Regions from separate parts of the Paenibacillus sp. 7523-1 genome, predicted to be linked through region 3. Evidence: riboswitches for the same ligand, from Rfam matches in the RefSeq annotation. Region 3 holds a riboswitch; each other region holds the start of a gene.
The links. A riboswitch is a leader RNA that binds a small molecule or an ion and turns the genes downstream of it on or off. The one in region 3 is predicted to bind thiamine pyrophosphate.
Positions count from the first base shown of each region.

Region 1: linked by a shared signal. The riboswitch ahead of CHH60_RS24465 (ABC transporter substrate-binding protein) and the one ahead of CHH60_RS21230 (ABC transporter ATP-binding protein) in region 3 are both predicted to bind thiamine pyrophosphate.
Region 2: linked by a shared signal. The riboswitch ahead of thiC (phosphomethylpyrimidine synthase ThiC) and the one ahead of CHH60_RS21230 (ABC transporter ATP-binding protein) in region 3 are both predicted to bind thiamine pyrophosphate.
Region 4: linked by a shared signal. The riboswitch ahead of CHH60_RS00555 (thiamine phosphate synthase) and the one ahead of CHH60_RS21230 (ABC transporter ATP-binding protein) in region 3 are both predicted to bind thiamine pyrophosphate.

Region 1 is NZ_NPBR01000024.1:200,819-204,822, forward strand. Features, by position in the region: gene CHH60_RS24455 (MFS transporter) at 115-1,347, shown strand; gene CHH60_RS24460 (VOC family protein) at 1,770-2,156, shown strand; TPP riboswitch at 2,357-2,469, shown strand; gene CHH60_RS24465 (ABC transporter substrate-binding protein) at 2,678-3,718, shown strand; gene CHH60_RS24470 (MTH1187 family thiamine-binding protein) at 3,978-4,004, shown strand, end outside.
Region 2 is NZ_NPBR01000030.1:45,131-49,134, forward strand. Features, by position in the region: gene CHH60_RS27570 (alpha/beta hydrolase) at 5-1,030, opposite strand; gene CHH60_RS27575 (IclR family transcriptional regulator) at 1,392-2,135, shown strand; TPP riboswitch at 2,258-2,371, shown strand; gene thiC (phosphomethylpyrimidine synthase ThiC) at 2,725-4,004, shown strand, end outside.
Region 3 is NZ_NPBR01000020.1:2,222-6,225, reverse strand. Features, by position in the region: gene CHH60_RS21240 (S-layer homology domain-containing protein) at 1-6, opposite strand, end outside; gene CHH60_RS21235 (radical SAM/SPASM domain-containing protein) at 273-1,148, opposite strand; TPP riboswitch at 1,351-1,453, shown strand; gene CHH60_RS21230 (ABC transporter ATP-binding protein) at 1,623-2,384, shown strand; gene CHH60_RS21225 (ABC transporter permease) at 2,371-3,183, shown strand; gene CHH60_RS21220 (ABC transporter substrate-binding protein) at 3,273-4,004, shown strand, end outside.
Region 4 is NZ_NPBR01000002.1:96,870-100,873, forward strand. Features, by position in the region: gene abc-f (ribosomal protection-like ABC-F family protein) at 1-856, shown strand, start outside; TPP riboswitch at 961-1,070, shown strand; gene CHH60_RS00555 (thiamine phosphate synthase) at 1,313-1,939, shown strand; gene thiO (glycine oxidase ThiO) at 1,969-3,201, shown strand; gene thiS (sulfur carrier protein ThiS) at 3,198-3,401, shown strand; gene CHH60_RS00570 (thiazole synthase) at 3,405-4,004, shown strand, end outside.

The sequences.
Region 1 (4,004 bases), on a different contig from region 3:
TTGCAAGTCCTACCAAATCCTTACACATGCTGTTATGATAGACTTGTTTGCACTCGGACGTATGAGCTGATGTAGCTGACCTTAAATTGTACATAGGTATAGAAGGAGTTCTCCATGAAAAAATTGTTATGGATTGGCTGTCTGTCCTATTTTCTTATCGGACTTGCACACGTAGTCCTCGGTTCCATCCTGCCTGTCGCACTAGAACATTACGGCAAAGATTACAGTCAGGGAGGAACACTGATCTTTGCCCAATTTGCCGGATTCCTGGGTGGTGTACTGTTGTCTCCTCCGTTAAATCGTCGTTTTGGCAAACGCGGCGGATTACTTATCGCTGCAGCTCTGCTATGCATTGCTGAGTTATCCTATATGCTGCTGCCTCCCTGGGGCCTTATGTTCGTCATTGCACCCGCAGCCGGTTTCGGATTCGGCATGATTGAAGCCGTAATCGGTACGATCATCATTGCCGCCATCAAAGAAAATACCGCAGTGGCAATGAGCAGGCTTGAAGTATTATTCGGTATCGGAGCCATGGTCATGCCGCTTATCGCCAGCGGTCTGATCTCGGCAGGGTACTGGCGCATGTCCTTCCTCGTCGTTGCGGTCTGTTCAGCACTGACATTCCTCTTCTGGGCCAGAATGTCATTCGGGGAGCTGGATCATGCACTCGGCAGGCGCCAGCCAGATGACGCTGCTGGACACATCCAGGCGGGGGAATCTTCTAATGCTGTGTCTTCTTCAGACAGTGGCACAAGCAGTTCAACCTACCGAGGCCGTAATCTGGCTCTGATGATCTTATTCGTTGTATTTTTCTTTCTCTATGTCGGCACGGAGATGAGTCTTGCCAATTTCATGCCTGCCATTCTGATTGAAAAAATGAACATGAAGGAGGCTGGGGCAGCTCTTAGTGTTACCTGTTTCTGGATCGCGATGTCGGTTGGAAGACTCTTCGCCGGATATATCGCTGAAAAGTTTCAATATCGCGTGTACATTTTGTACAGCTGTCTGGCAGCTGTGCTGCTTATGGCCATTTTCCCGTTTACCAGCCAGATCTGGTCTGCTTTTCTAATTATTCTCCTGCTTGGACTGGCGTTTTCCGGAGTTTTCTCCATTGCTCTTGTTTTTGCTAGCAAAATGCTGCCAGGAACAGAAGAGTCTACACCCAGTATCCTGATTGCATCTGGCGGGGTCGGAGGGGCCATTCTGCCTCTGCTTACCGGTTGGAGTCTGGATCATCTGGACGTTAATCAATCCACATGGATGCTTGCGCTATTTACTGCAGGTCTGCTTGTGATCAGCCTGGTTGCTTATCAGTGGCAGAACAGACAACGTGCAACTTCCCTTTGATTACCGTATTGCGTTCGTATTAAATTATAAATTCACCAATTTAGATATTCTATAATGTAGCTATAATGTAAAGTGGCTCCGAGGCATATGCTTCGGAGCCCTTTTTGCTTCAATAATCGTAATGTAGACTGAAACTAATGCAGTTCAATGGTCTACAACTTGATTGCCCAGGAAATAGTTTGCGGTAGGTTATTTCATTTCTGGAGTATAAAATAGTGGTATTAATTAATGAATTACATTCAGCAGGCCAATAATGAGAAGCTCTCTGTTTACTCTGCCAATTATAAAGATCGCGAATATCTCAACATAAGTGAACATTCTAAGAATTCAAAATTAAATCATATTTGACAACTCGGAATTAGGAATCTATCATATCCCTTAATATGTAAGAAACTTTTTTTAAAACTTGGGAGGTTTTCATGATGGGTTTTCAAAAGCGTATTGACCACATCGGTATTGCTGTACGTGATCTGGAGACAACACTGCGTTTCTATACGGAGATTGTAGGACTCGAATTGAAAGACCGGGTAACTCACACGAACGGTGTCATTCAACTCGCTTTCCTTGGCTTCAATGGTAGTGATGAAACGGAGATTGAGTTAATTCAGGGATACAGTGATAAGCTGCCTTCCGAAGGAACGGTGCACCATTTCGCCATCCACGTGGAAGACCTTGATGCGGAATATAAGCGTATCCAGGCTACAGAGGCCGAGTTTATTGATGGGGAGATCATTACGCTGCCCAACGGCTATCGCTATTTCTTCATCTATGGACCAGAGAAGGAATGGATTGAGTTTTTCCAGCGCTAATTATGTGTTCAAAATCAAAGTACAGTTAAACAACACCTATCCACCTTCCTTCAAACAAAGATCGATTCCGATCTATCTTATCCTTTCTGATATTTGATACATTCTCACAAGTATATCGCGCTTGGCTATTCCATCCAGTTCCTGACTGGACACATTCCGGCCTCTGGCCTATAATTACACCTAGTAATGCCCGTAACTTCATAGTTTCCCAGGGGAGTCGGAATTGGCCGGCTGAGAGTGTATCCCATCAAGATACTAACCCTTAGACCTGATCTGGATCATGCCAGCGTAGGAATCGGAGTATATCGAATTGGCCCAGCCATGTGCTGCAGCCACCTCTCTAACGCCTGCACGCGTCCCGGATTACGGGGCGCTTTTTTTGATGGTATCTTTTTGACACAAAAAGTACGTCATCCGGATCATAGCTGGTATAAATCGAAGGATTTATGCACCATGCTTGGATATGAAGCCAAGGAGTACCCCGCGCCACTGGCCGGACCATATGAAGGAGAGAAAACAAGATGAGATGGCGTAAAATGATCGGACTCCTGCTCTTGTGTGTGACACTGGTCACCGTCGCTGCATGCGGCAGCCAAGAAGCAGCACCTGCAGGACAAAGCGGCAGCAGCACCACTGAAAACAGCAGCGAAGGTGACAGCACAGCATTGAAGGATGTTAAGGTCGTGCTCGACTGGACACCCAATACTAACCACACCGGCCTGTATGCCGCCGTGGATCAAGGGTTTTATCAAGCAGAAGGCTTGAATGTCGAGATTGTGCAGCCAGGAGCCGGCGGTGCGGATACGATGGTAGCCTCAAATGAAGTTCCTTTTGGGGTAAGTTATCAGGAGAGTGTAACACAGGCCCGTACACAGGACGTTCCACTCGTCTCCATTGCAGCTGTCATTCAGCATAATACGTCTGGATTCGCCGCTCCGGTGGACCGAAACATCAAATCACCCAAGGATTTCGAAGGCAAATCCTATGGCGGCTGGGGATCACCCGTTGAAGAAGCGGTTATGCAATCCATTATGGAAGGCGAAGGCGCCGATGTGTCCAAAGTAAAAAATATCAATATGGGCGACGCCGACTTTTTTACCGCAGTGAAACGGGACATTGATTTTGCATGGATTTTCTATGCATGGACCGGCATTGAGGCCGAACTGCGGGGAGAACCCCTCGACATGCTGTATGTGAAGGATTATTCCGATGCGCTGGACTATTACACGCCTGTACTCGTGACGAACGAGCAGACCATTCAGAACGACCCAGAACTGGTGAAGGCATTTATGAAGGCTACTTCCGAAGGGTATCAATATGCGATTGATCATCCCGAAGAAGCTGCAAACATTTTAATCAAGGCTGTACCTGATCTCGATAAGGACCTTGTGGTGGCAAGTCAGAAATGGCTGAGCCCAAAATACAAGGATGACGCTCCGCGCTGGGGTGAGCAAAAACAGGAAGTGTGGCAGAACTACACGGACTGGATGTTCAGCAAAAAACTGCTGGATGAGCAGATCGATGTATCCCAAGCGTATACGAACGAATTTCTACCCCAATAAAATATAACTGTATAAGTCGACTTTTATGTACACCGGAACGAAGAGTGCTGAACCCATCTGTAGAAACAAAGTGGTCGCCTAAAAGCTTTCTGAAAGAAAGCTCCTTCGGAAGCATATGCTATCGCCGGATTTCCCCATTAAAAATGGAATCAAGAAATCCGGTGATAACAGCGATCGGAAGAGGGTGCTGCAATCGAAGTGGTAAAGTGTACATTCACGATGTTCTACTTACTCATCTCGAAAGGAGCCGTGATCTCTCATGGCAAGCACACTGCTTAGCATTCAA
Region 2 (4,004 bases), on a different contig from region 3:
GATTCTATTCTCCGGTATTGGTATTTTCCACATCATCGCTGCTTGTCTTCGTCACATGACTCAGGAACGTAGAGACACGGCGGAGATACTCCTTCGGATGTTCCCGGAAGATCAGCTCATGATGCGCGTCCTGAACGATCCATTCCTCTGAGTAGGTGTTCGTCTGGTTGGCGGCGAGAAGCTCGGCAATTGGATATGGAGCCTTCTCATCCTCCGTCCCGTGAATGAAGAAGATCGGGAACGGATAGTCTTTCTTTTTGACTTCCTGATACGGAATCTGCTGTAATCCGGTGCCATTCAGAACCGGGAATAACAGATTCATGATCTGCAAAGTAGGTTGTCGCGGCAGATCAATCTGGTTATGAATGTTGTGATACAGTGTATCCGGCTCCAGCAGGAAGGTGCTGTCGAGAATCATGGCATCCACGTTCTCGGTTAGCAGCCCAGTCTGTAATGCTGTGCCTGCGCCCATTGAGAATCCCCAGACGACAAGCTCCTGAGCACCGCGCTGCTTGGCGAACTGAATGGCACCAAGCAATTGCTGGGACTCGGCTTTGCCTCCTGTAGCGACTGCCTTGTTCACCTGTGAGGCGAAACCATAGTCGAACATCACGACATTGAACCCGAGCTGGTGGGCATAGTGAGCGAGGTCATACATGGGAACCCAGGTTTCCTCCCGATTGGCCCCATATCCATGACTGAAGATAATGGTTTTGTTGACATCTGTGTCTGCGGGGATATACCAGCCCTGCATCGTACGGCTGCCATCTGCTGCCGGGAACGTGATGTCCTCGTATTTCATGTTCTTGGCCTGCATGGGATTGGAGAACACGGGAGCTACGGTCGGGTTGGATAATACCCAGGCAATATAGCCGTGTAAGGCGATGAAACAAAAGAGCAGAAAAAATACAACGGAGAGCAGCAACGCTACGATAATATGTTTGAACCGGATCAGCCTCGGTGATAACGAAGAAGGCAGATCGGACACTTTCGTTTGCAGCGGGGCTTCGCTCTGGGATGTCGGAAACATGATTGCCCCTCCTTATTAAGATCAATTGAAGATAACAACGAGTTCAGATCAGATAGTATGTCGTGGAGTCCTTGCTGGCATGTGCAGCAAAGTCTTGCTTTTATATCTTTATCGTATGTTTCCATATAGTCAAAGTCAATTGATTGGAGGCATTTGTTACGCAATTGTTATATAGTCCAAAAGATATATGGGTAACATTTCCTGATGGTGCAAATTGCAGGGGGTTTAGTCTTATAAAAAGAAAATATTTACACTTCTTATCGTCATGATTTGGCTCATTTTAGTTTACAGATGAGATCGTTTCTCATATAATTTATGTAACCAAGTTTCATGTGATGAAACATGAGGAGGGCTTTATGCCATGGAAGACCGCAAATTAACCGTCCGGGCTGTAGAACGGGCGCTGGATATATTATTATGTTTTACCACACGGAGCGATCTTGGACTCACGGAAATTGCGAGCCAGATTGGTTTGCACAAAAGTACGGTTCATCGTCTGATGGCGACGCTGGAGGAGAAGGGATTCGTCATTCGCGATGCGGCCACTGAGAAATACAGGCTCGGCATTCGAATCTGGGAGCTGTCTGCTCATATGTCCCGTAGTGATGACCCTGCTATTTTGCTGCTTCCAGCGATGGAGCGGCTCAGAGATCGTTTGGGTGAGACGGTCAGTCTGTACCTGCGGGATGGCAGTGAGCGTATCCGTATTCAGGCTGTTCAGAGTGATCAGGCCATCCGGCGGGTGGCTCCGGTTGGTGTACGTCTTCCTCTATCCGTAGGGGCTTCCAGCAAGGTACTCATGGCATTTGCGACGGAAGAAGACCGGGAGGAGCTGATGAATGGCCCCGAATGGCCCGTATTTATCGATCCCGAAGTTTATCTGGCCCAGATGGGCGATATCCGGGAGAATGGGTATGCGACCAGCTACGAAGAACGTGAGCCTGGAGCGGCTGCAGTATCGGTTCCCATTATGGATCGAAAGGGGAATATTGCTGCTGCGCTATCCGTATCGGGTCCCGTTAGCCGCCTGTCCCAGGAAACTTTGCACGAATATGCACCTGTACTGAAGGAAGCAGCCGCGCAGATGGGCCTCATGTTGTCCTGATCCGGCATGCAATGGAAGATAAAGGGTTGTTTTTCTGATGAGCTTGCGCTAGTCTGTAATGGACAGCCCAGCGGGGCTGGAATGAATTGAATATGAAACTGCGGTACACATACCGCAACTGTTAACGTTACTGGGGGAGTCCGAATTGTCCGGACTGAGACGGGATCGCATGAGATTCCGGACCCTTTGCACCTGATCTGGATCATACCAGCGTAGGGAAGTAATCGGCGATATAACCACGAACACCTGCATAATCCAGCCTTTGGCATGTCTCCACTTGTGGGAGCTTGGCATCAGGCTTGTTATGGGTGATGGACATAAGCCGGTTCCCTCGGGAACCGGCTTTTTTTATTTACAGCGTCAAGCGATCATTCGCAGCAGAGGGGATTATCTTCTTTTGCGGGGGAGCTGAGTTGGGTGTAACCCACTTATGCCTGTGCCAGATTCTGTCTGTGCTATGCCGCTGTAATGTTCTTTCTTCGGAAGTTGGCCGCTCTTTTCTTGCCTATGCGTGGATGATATGGAACGGGTGCATGAGCAATCAAACTGGCCCATCCATGGGACAATCAACGAGGAGGCAGAGGTAGCGATGAGCACAAACAACAGAACAACAGCACAGGAACATGTAGGGCAGGGGTTGGAAAAGGGAACAGTGGCTGCTGAACGGGTCCAACCGTTTCCCGGCAGCCGCAAAGTTTACATTCAGGGCTCGCGTCCGGACATTGCCGTACCCGAGCGTGAAATTGCCCTTCATGACACGAATACACCCCAAGGGGTGGAGCATAACGAGCCGCTGCGCGTGTACGATACGAGCGGCCCTATGACGGATCCCGGATTTCACGCCGATATCCGGGCAGGCCTGCCAGCTTTGCGTGCACAATGGATCACGGAACGAAACGATGTAGAAGCGTACCAGGGACGCACCGTCAAACCGGAGGATAACGGGCTGAAGCCTGGAGGCAAGAGAACCGGAGCTGAAGAATATCCAGGCCTCCGCGGCAAACCGCTGCGTGCACAATCCGGACGCTGTGTCACCCAAATGCACTATGCGAGGCAGGGCATCATTACGCCTGAGATGGAGTTTGCTGCTATCCGTGAGGGCGTGGAGCCGGAATTCGTCCGGCAGGAGCTGGCGAGCGGAAGGGCCATTCTGCCATCGAATATCAATCATCCAGAGAGCGAACCGATGCTGATCGGACGTCATTTCCACGTGAAGATCAACGCGAATATTGGCAACTCTGCCGTATCCTCTTCGATTGAAGAAGAAGTGGAGAAAATGACTTGGGCGGTACGCTGGGGGTCCGATACGGTAATGGATCTTTCCACGGGCAAGGATATCCATACCACTCGGGAATGGATTATCCGCAATTCCCCGGTACCGATCGGGACGGTGCCGCTATATCAGGCGCTGGAGAAGGTGAATGGCGAAGCTGAGGCACTCACCTGGGAGTTGTACCGGGATACGCTCATTGAGCAGGCTGAGCAGGGTGTGGATTACTTTACAATCCATGTAGGCGTACTGCTGCGTTACATACCGATGACGGCCAAACGGATGACTGGCATTGTTTCAAGGGGTGGTTCCATTATGGCGGCATGGTGCCTTGCACACCATCAGGAGAATTTTTTATATACGCATTTTGAGGAAATCTGTGAAATCATGAAAAGGTATGATGTAGCCTTCTCTCTCGGAGATGGACTCCGCCCGGGCAGCATCTATGATGCCAATGATGAAGCCCAGATGGCTGAACTTGCTACGCTTGGTGAACTGACACAGATTGCGTGGAAGCACGATGTGCAGGTGATGATTGAGGGGCCAGGACATGTGCCGATGCACAAGATTAAGGAGAATGTCGACCTTCAGATGGAGAT
Region 3 (4,004 bases):
ATTCAAAACTAAAACACACTCCTCAATAGACTTCTAGTAAAAAAGAATAACAACATATGAATCTTAGGAACTATATCACCTCCTGATCAATAGGATAATAATACCATGTAAACTCATAAAAACAAGTTTATTAAACTATGATTTTACAAAAAAGTTTTTATCCTGGATTGATTTCAATTTTTATCATCTAAACTATTCTGCAATAAAAATAGAAAAGCGCACCACCCGAAATAAAGATTCGAATGGCACGCTCTAAACACATTTTTATTTGACTAGGCTCCGAACCGCTGACGATATCCGCACTTCCGGCATAGTTCTTCCACGGCTTCCCGCTTGGAAAAACCATAAACCAGATTGTTCGCCCGCTCACCTTCGACAATCTCCGAGAATGACTTCTCATGGACGTTACCGAGATTAATGACACCTTCGCCATCGAGGCAGCACGGAACAACCGTTCCATCCACCAGTACGGCCGCCTGACTGCGCAGCGCGTGGCAGAAACCTTTGCCATCATCCTCTGGTGCATCCAGACTTGGCCATTGGAACTCGTGGTCCTGATTGAGATAGACATTCGGCGCAATTTTGACGCCGCTGCCTGGAACCACCTTTTCCTCAATGCGGAAATCCAGATTGAACTCGCGCTCCAGTACCTCCAGTGTTTCCCGGTTCCGATTCATCTGGGCATTCGTGAAGTTATCCTGCGTCAGATTCCAGAGCCGGAACGAGATGATCACATTATGTTTCACAGCTTCCCGGGCAAAAGATAGAATGTTGCTGAGGTAACCCTCACGGTCCGTCGATCCCTCGTGCCCGTCGAAGCTGTGCAGCGAGAAGTTCATTTGTCGCAACGCCGGTTTGCCAAGCAGCTTATGCTGGGTCTTGGGCAGCAATGTTCCGTTCGTTGTTATGTTTACCTTGAATCCCTTCTCGTGTGCGGAATCCAGTAACAAATCAATTTTGGGGTGAAGTAACGGTTCCCCTTTGACATGCAAATAAATGTGTTTGGTATGTGGCTTAATCTGATCCAATATATTGTTGAAGACTTCAGGGTCAATGAATCCTTTGGCACGCTTGGTCTGCGGACAGAAGCTGCATGCCAGGTTACATATGCTTGTAATTTCAATATATACTTTCTTGAACGTTTTCAACTCGGGGTCCCCATTCTGCTTAGGAGGGAGAACAGTCCCACCCTCATTTGTAATCCGGCCCATATGTGCCATCACCATTATATCGGGTTAGGAAGCCAAGGTAAATCCGCGAATGGGTTTAACGTTTAACTTTTGTCACTAAGCCCTCTTTACATCTCGCGGGCACGTGATATATGCTGTGTACACAACTGCATATTTTGAACGATTGCACTAGGGGAGCCTTGCGGCTGAGACGAATGAATGTATTCGGACCCTTTGAACCTGATCTGGATCATACCAGCGGAGGGAAGTGGAGCGGACTTTCAGTTAACGGATTTTCTTCATATTCATATGTACATGAATGTCGGTTGAACTTAACAAGCCCACTCATTTCTCCGGAAATGGGCGGGCTTTTTCGCGTTTACTTACAACAGATCGCAAACAACGTGCATTTCCGTTCAGGCAGTTTTTATTCCAAGGGGGTCAAGGAACCAGATGAGCAACGATGTACAGATTAACAACATGACCTTCACTTTTCCGGATCAGAGACATTCCCCCGTGCTCTCCAATGTGTCGATGTGTGTAAAAAAGGGAGAATTCGTCTCGCTGATCGGCTCCAGCGGGTCGGGCAAGAGTACACTCTTCAAGCTGCTGGCAGGCTTGCTTGAACCCACAGATGGCACGATCGAAATTGCTGGGGTGCCGCCAGGACAGCGACTCGGGCGGGTTGCCTACATGCCGCAGAAGGATTTGCTGTTATCCTGGCGGACGGTTATGGAGAACTGTCTGCTTCCCTCGGAGCTTGCCCCGAGGAAGCAGGACAAGGTGAAGCTGCGAGCTGACATTATGGCCGGACTCGACAGATTCGGCTTATCCGGCTATGAGCATGCCTACCCGGACGAACTGTCCGGCGGCATGAAGCAGCGGGTCGCCCTGCTGCGTACCTTGCTGACGGGAGGACAGCTGATGCTGCTGGACGAGCCCTTCGGCGCGCTCGATGCCATGACCAAGCGGGAGATGCATCGCTGGCTGCTTGAATTGTGGGAAAGCCTCCGCCAAACGGTACTGTTTATCACGCATGATATCGAAGAAGCCCTGTTATTAAGTGACCGGATTATCCTTCTCACTCCTGGCGGTCGGCAGCTGCTGGACATGACGGTACCTCTGCCCCGTCCGAGACATTCGGGCATGGTCTACGATCCGGATCTTATACGGATGCGACAACGGTTGGAGGAACAATTACATGCGAAGCTTTAACGTCAGCAGATGGTTTGCCCGCTATGGCCTGTTCGCTGCGCTTCTCCTCCTGATGCTTGCCAGCTGGGAATGCATCGTTCGATTAGGCTGGGTTCCTTCTTTCATTATCCCTGCACCTACATCGATAGTAAGTTCTCTAGTTGAGCATCGGCGTCTGCTCCTCGGAACCCATCTACCTGCCACATTGATGGAGGTAGCAGTTGGCTTCGGCTTGTCCATCGTGGCCGGAAGCGCTCTGGCAGCGGGCATGCACCTCAGCCCTTCGATTGAAAAGGCGCTGTATCCTTTCATCGTAATCAGCCAGACCATTCCACTGATTGCCCTGTCTCCTGTATTCATTCTGTGGTTTGGCTACACACTCTGGAGCAAAGTTGCTGTGGTATTTCTGATCGCATTCTTCCCGATTGTGGTCAGCACCTATGATGGTCTCCGTCAAGGCGACCCGGAACAGCGCGAACTGCTGATGACCATGGGAGCAAGCAAGTGGGATCTGTTTCGCAAGCTTCAGGTACCTCTTGCGCTGCCCTCTTTCTTTTCAGGATTGAAGATGTCGGTGGTGTACTGCGTGGTCGGCGCAACCATTGGCGAATGGCTCGGAGGCAGCAAAGGTCTTGGTTATTTCAGCCGCAGAATGTCCAGCAGCATGAATACCGATGCCATGTTTGCCTCCATTCTGCTGTTATCCTTGCTGGGCATCGGACTGTTCGTGTATATAGCCTGGCTGGAGCGAACCCTCGGATTGAAACGGAATGCAGACCATGCAGGCAGAGGAAAGTCGATGAAAAGGCAATCGCAATGAGATAACACGTGCTCCTTCCTGTAGATCTCTTTGAAACATATCAGCGATTGGAACCAAACAAAAATGAACGAAACGAGGCCCATTTATCCATGAGAAAAAAGAAACTCATTCATATCCTGCTTCCTGCCCTCATCTGTTTATTGCTGATCGTCAGCGGTTGTGGCAATACGGGTGCGAACCCATCATCGTCCGATTCCGATCCCCAGGTACAGAGCACAGATTCAACAGCAACCGGATCATCGTCTGGTGACCATGATTCATTGTCCATCATGCTTGACTGGTATCCGAACGCAGTCCATTCCTTTATATACGCAGCTCAGGAAAAGGGATACTTCGCAGACCAAGGGCTCGATGTGGACATTCAGATGCCTGCCGATACGAATGATGCGCTCAAACTTGTAGCCGCTGGCAAAGTCGATCTGGCGCTGAGCTATCAGCCGCAAATTCTGCTAGCCCGTGGAGAAGGCATCCCCGTACGATCCATTGCCGCTGTCGTTCGGCATCCACTCGTTCATCTGCTGACAGAAACGGACGGGAGGGTGAACTCACCCAAGGATCTTGAAGGACTGACGGTAGGGTATTCCTCCGTTCCCCTATATGAAGCCATGGTGCGTACGATGATTAGTCAGGATGGCGGTGATCCGGATCGCATGAATTTGGTGGATGTCGGTTTCGATCTGATCCCTTCACTGGCCTCCGGTCAGGCCGATGCGATCATGGGTGGTTTTATCAATCATGAACAGTTGATTCTCGAGAAAGAAGGTCATCCCGTTAAGTCAATTAACCCCGTCGATTACGGCGTGCCGGATTATTACGAACTC
Region 4 (4,004 bases), on a different contig from region 3:
GGAATTTGCTAAATTGACGCGATATGCTGCCAACTACAATAAGTTTCTTGAAATGGCCGATATGCAAAAAGCACAACATATCGATGCCTATGAGAAACAGCAGGAATATATTAAGAAACAGGAAGATTTTATTCAGCGTAACAAGGCAAGAGCCTCCACTTCCGGACGTGCTAAAAGCCGTGAGAAGCAGCTGGGCAAGATTGAACGAATCGATCGCCCGGATGAAGCAGCAAAACCGACATTTAAATTCAAAGATGCCCGTGCCAGCAGCAAAACAGTATTCGAGGGAATTGATTTTGAGATTGGTTATTCCTACCCTTTGCTGCCTAAAATGACAATGACAATCGAACGTGGTGAGAAAATAGCCATTGTCGGATGTAACGGTGTAGGTAAGTCGACACTTCTTAAAACCATATTGGGAAAGATACCTCCAATTAGCGGTAAAACGTTCCTGGGGGATTATCTGGAGACAGCTTATTTTGAACAGGAGGTCCGTGCGGGCAATATTACGCCGATTGAAGATGTGTGGAACGAATTCTCTCACCTGACGCAGAACGAAGTACGAGGGCATCTGGCCCGCTGTGGTTTGAAAAACGAGCACATCACTCGCCCGCTGAGTGCACTGAGTGGGGGAGAACAAGCGAAAGTTCGCTTGTGCAAGCTTCTGATGCGTGAAAGCAATTGGATCCTGTTTGATGAACCGACAAACCACCTGGATGTAACAGCAAAAGCGGAGCTAAAACGAGCTCTGCAAGAGTTTAAAGGTACAGTATTGCTCGTTTCCCATGAACCTGAATTTTATCAGGATTGGGTCACCAAGACATGGGACGTCGAAGCCTGGTCTGAGAAAAACTAGTTGTTGTGGAGCAATGAAGTACTCTACAATCAAACATCAACATGAGTTTGAGAAATCAACGGTGACAAAAAAAGGTGACTATGGTAACATAGGCTACAACTTCATATGATCACTAGGGGGGCCGCTCGTTGCGGCTGAGATGGAATAATGCGATTCCGGACCCTTTGCACCTGATCTGGATTATACCAGCGTAGGGAAGTGGCGCGTTTTAGTTAATGATATGGGCAAATTAATATTCGATTTTGCAGCGAATGTGAATGCTCACGAGTGGAACATGAAGATATCTCGTATATATCAAGGCTATGGTTTATAGCTTGTATACCTGACAACTGGCATGTAAAGCTCGTTTAACTAACTTGACATGTTATCGCGGCCACTCCCTACGGGAGTGGCTTTTTTGTGCTTACATATTGACAGCAGGGAAGGTGAAACCAAACGGATATCTCTAAGAAACTTGTGAATTCATTATCGTTTGAACTGCATGCTGTTTCGCCGGGCATAGGGGATGAACAACGTTTTGTGAAGATTGCAACGGATGTATGGCCCTGGCTTGACTATATTCACATCCGGGAGAAACATCTAACCACCGAACAAAAAATTCAATGGGCGTATAGTTTGCTGTACGCAGGAATTCCATCTGACAGGATCGTGATCAATGGTCTATGTGAGCTGAATGAATTGGAAAAGCATGTATTAATTCAGAGGGTTCATTGGGGCCAGTCCAATATGACGACTATTCAAGGCAGCAGCCTGAACAAAAGCGATCGACTTCGTCTCGGCATTTCTGTTCACTCTCTTCACGAAGCTAGAGAAGCTGAAGAACGCGGAGCAGATTACCTCTTTTATGGTCATGTATTTTCCTCCAGCAGTAAACCTGGGATCAAGCCGAGAGGGCTATCCGCCCTGTCTGAAATATGTTCAGGCGTTTCCATTCCCGTAATTGCCATTGGCGGCATTGAACCGGCAAACATAGCTGCTGTACGTGCAGTCGGAGCAAGTGGTGCGGCAGTAATATCATCTATCTGGGCTAGCGATAATCCGCAAAGCGCAGCAGCAGCCTTGAGGCAGGCTATTGAACGATAGAAATAAGAACGAATCGCGGAGGTGAATGAATGAGCGGAGAAGCAAGAGGTCGAAGACGAAGTGGCAGCCTTTACCGAAATGGAGCAGCTTTTACGGCCCAAATACGTGGAGAACTTCGTGGCAAGCTTCATGCGGAAACGATAGTGGTGGGAGGCGGCGTTATAGGTTGTGCCATCGCGTATGAGCTAGCTTCACGAGGTAAAGAAGTAATTTTAATCGAGCGTGCGCGTATTGCAAGTGAGACATCTTCTGCCGCAGCGGGCATGTTAGCTGCAGACAGCGAGACGTTTCATACTACTATGATGTCAAAACTAGCATATGAAAGTAGAAAACGACTGCATCAGCAAAAAGAACAGATTCAACGACTAAGCGGCATTGAAATTGGCTTGCAGCAGAATGGATTTATTACACCATTTCGGAATGAAGACGAGATGAAAAAGTATAGCGATACCAGAAAAAGTACAGATTTGCTTACAGAGCAAATTTGGTGGGATCATTCCAATCTTCAACGTGAAGCCCCATGGATAAGCAAGGAAGCTTTCGGGGCTCTGTATAGAGCTTCAGAAAGTGAACTTCTTCCTGTCAATTTGGCACGTGCCTATGCGGTCGCAGCTCAAACAATGGGGGCCAAATTAATCGAAGGTGTACAGAATGTAAGTCTAACTGCGGATTCGAGTGGAGTCCAGGGTATGGAAACGTCGATTGGAAGATTAACGTGTAAGCATGTTGTTGTCGCAGCTGGATTACAAGGTGGAGAGATGTTGAAACAGGTGGGTCTTAACCTGCCCACTCTTCCGGTGAAAGGTGAAATTGCAGCAATACAATATGCGAAACATGATGCAGATTACCGACCTGACAAGACGGTTTATGCAGATAATGTATACATTGTCCCCAAAGCAAACGGCGAAGTCTGGATCGGAGCAACCAGTTTACCAGGGCGCTCGGATCGTGATGTAACTGTTGAAGGTATTCAAAAGCTGCTTGCATCCGCAGCAGGCTGGGTCCCTGGAATTCAGCAAGCCCAGTTTATCCGTGCTTGGGCAGGGGTTCGACCAGCGACTCCTGACGGTTTGCCTTATCTGGGAGCTTGTAAAAGCGTACCTGGGCTATATGCAGCATTTGGACATTACAGAAACGGCATCTTACTGAGCGCAATAACCGGCAGTCTGATGGCTGATTTGATTGCTGGCCATTCTTCGGAAGAACTTGGCATTGATGAATTGAGTCCGGAGCGTTTGAGCAGAAAGGAGATTATGCAGTGAACATCATCGTAAACGGGCAGAGCATGAACATTAATGACGATTTGAATCATGTAGATCAGCTGCTGCAATCCTTTAATTTGCAGGTAAAAACTGTGGTGGTTGAGTTAAATCGTCAGATTTTGATGAGGGAGCACCATGCATCGACTGTATTAAGAGACGGAGACCGAATTGAGATCGTACATTTTGTGGGAGGCGGTTAAAACATGCTGAAGGTAGGACATCATTCATTTCATTCTAGATTGTTGTTGGGTACGGGCAAATTTGACGATTTGGATATACAGAGTCAAGCGGTAGAAGCTTCAGGAACCGAAGTGCTGACTTTTGCCGTTCGACGCTTGAACTTGGAAGAGCGGGATAAACGCCACTTCCTTGATACACTCGATTTGAAGAGATTCACTTTACTTCCTAATACCGCGGGTGCTTCCACTGCAGAAGAGGCCGTCCGAACCGCTGAACTTGCCCGTGCCTCAGGACTTTGTGATATGATAAAAGTAGAAGTGATCGGAGATGGAGTCACACTGCTGCCTGATCCAATCGAAACGTACAAGGCCTGCGAGATCTTGTTGGAAAAAGGATTCATCGTACTGCCTTATATCTCGGATGATGTGATTTTAGCCAAACGGCTTCAACGGCTCGGGGTTCATGCAGTCATGCCAGGTGCCTCACCGATCGGAGCAGGAAGAGGCATTATCAACCCATACAATTTGGAAATCATAATAGAACAAGCGGTTGTTCCTGTAATTGTGGATGCGGGATTGCGTTCCCCGAAAGATGCTGCTTATGCCATGGAGCTGGGGGCGGAT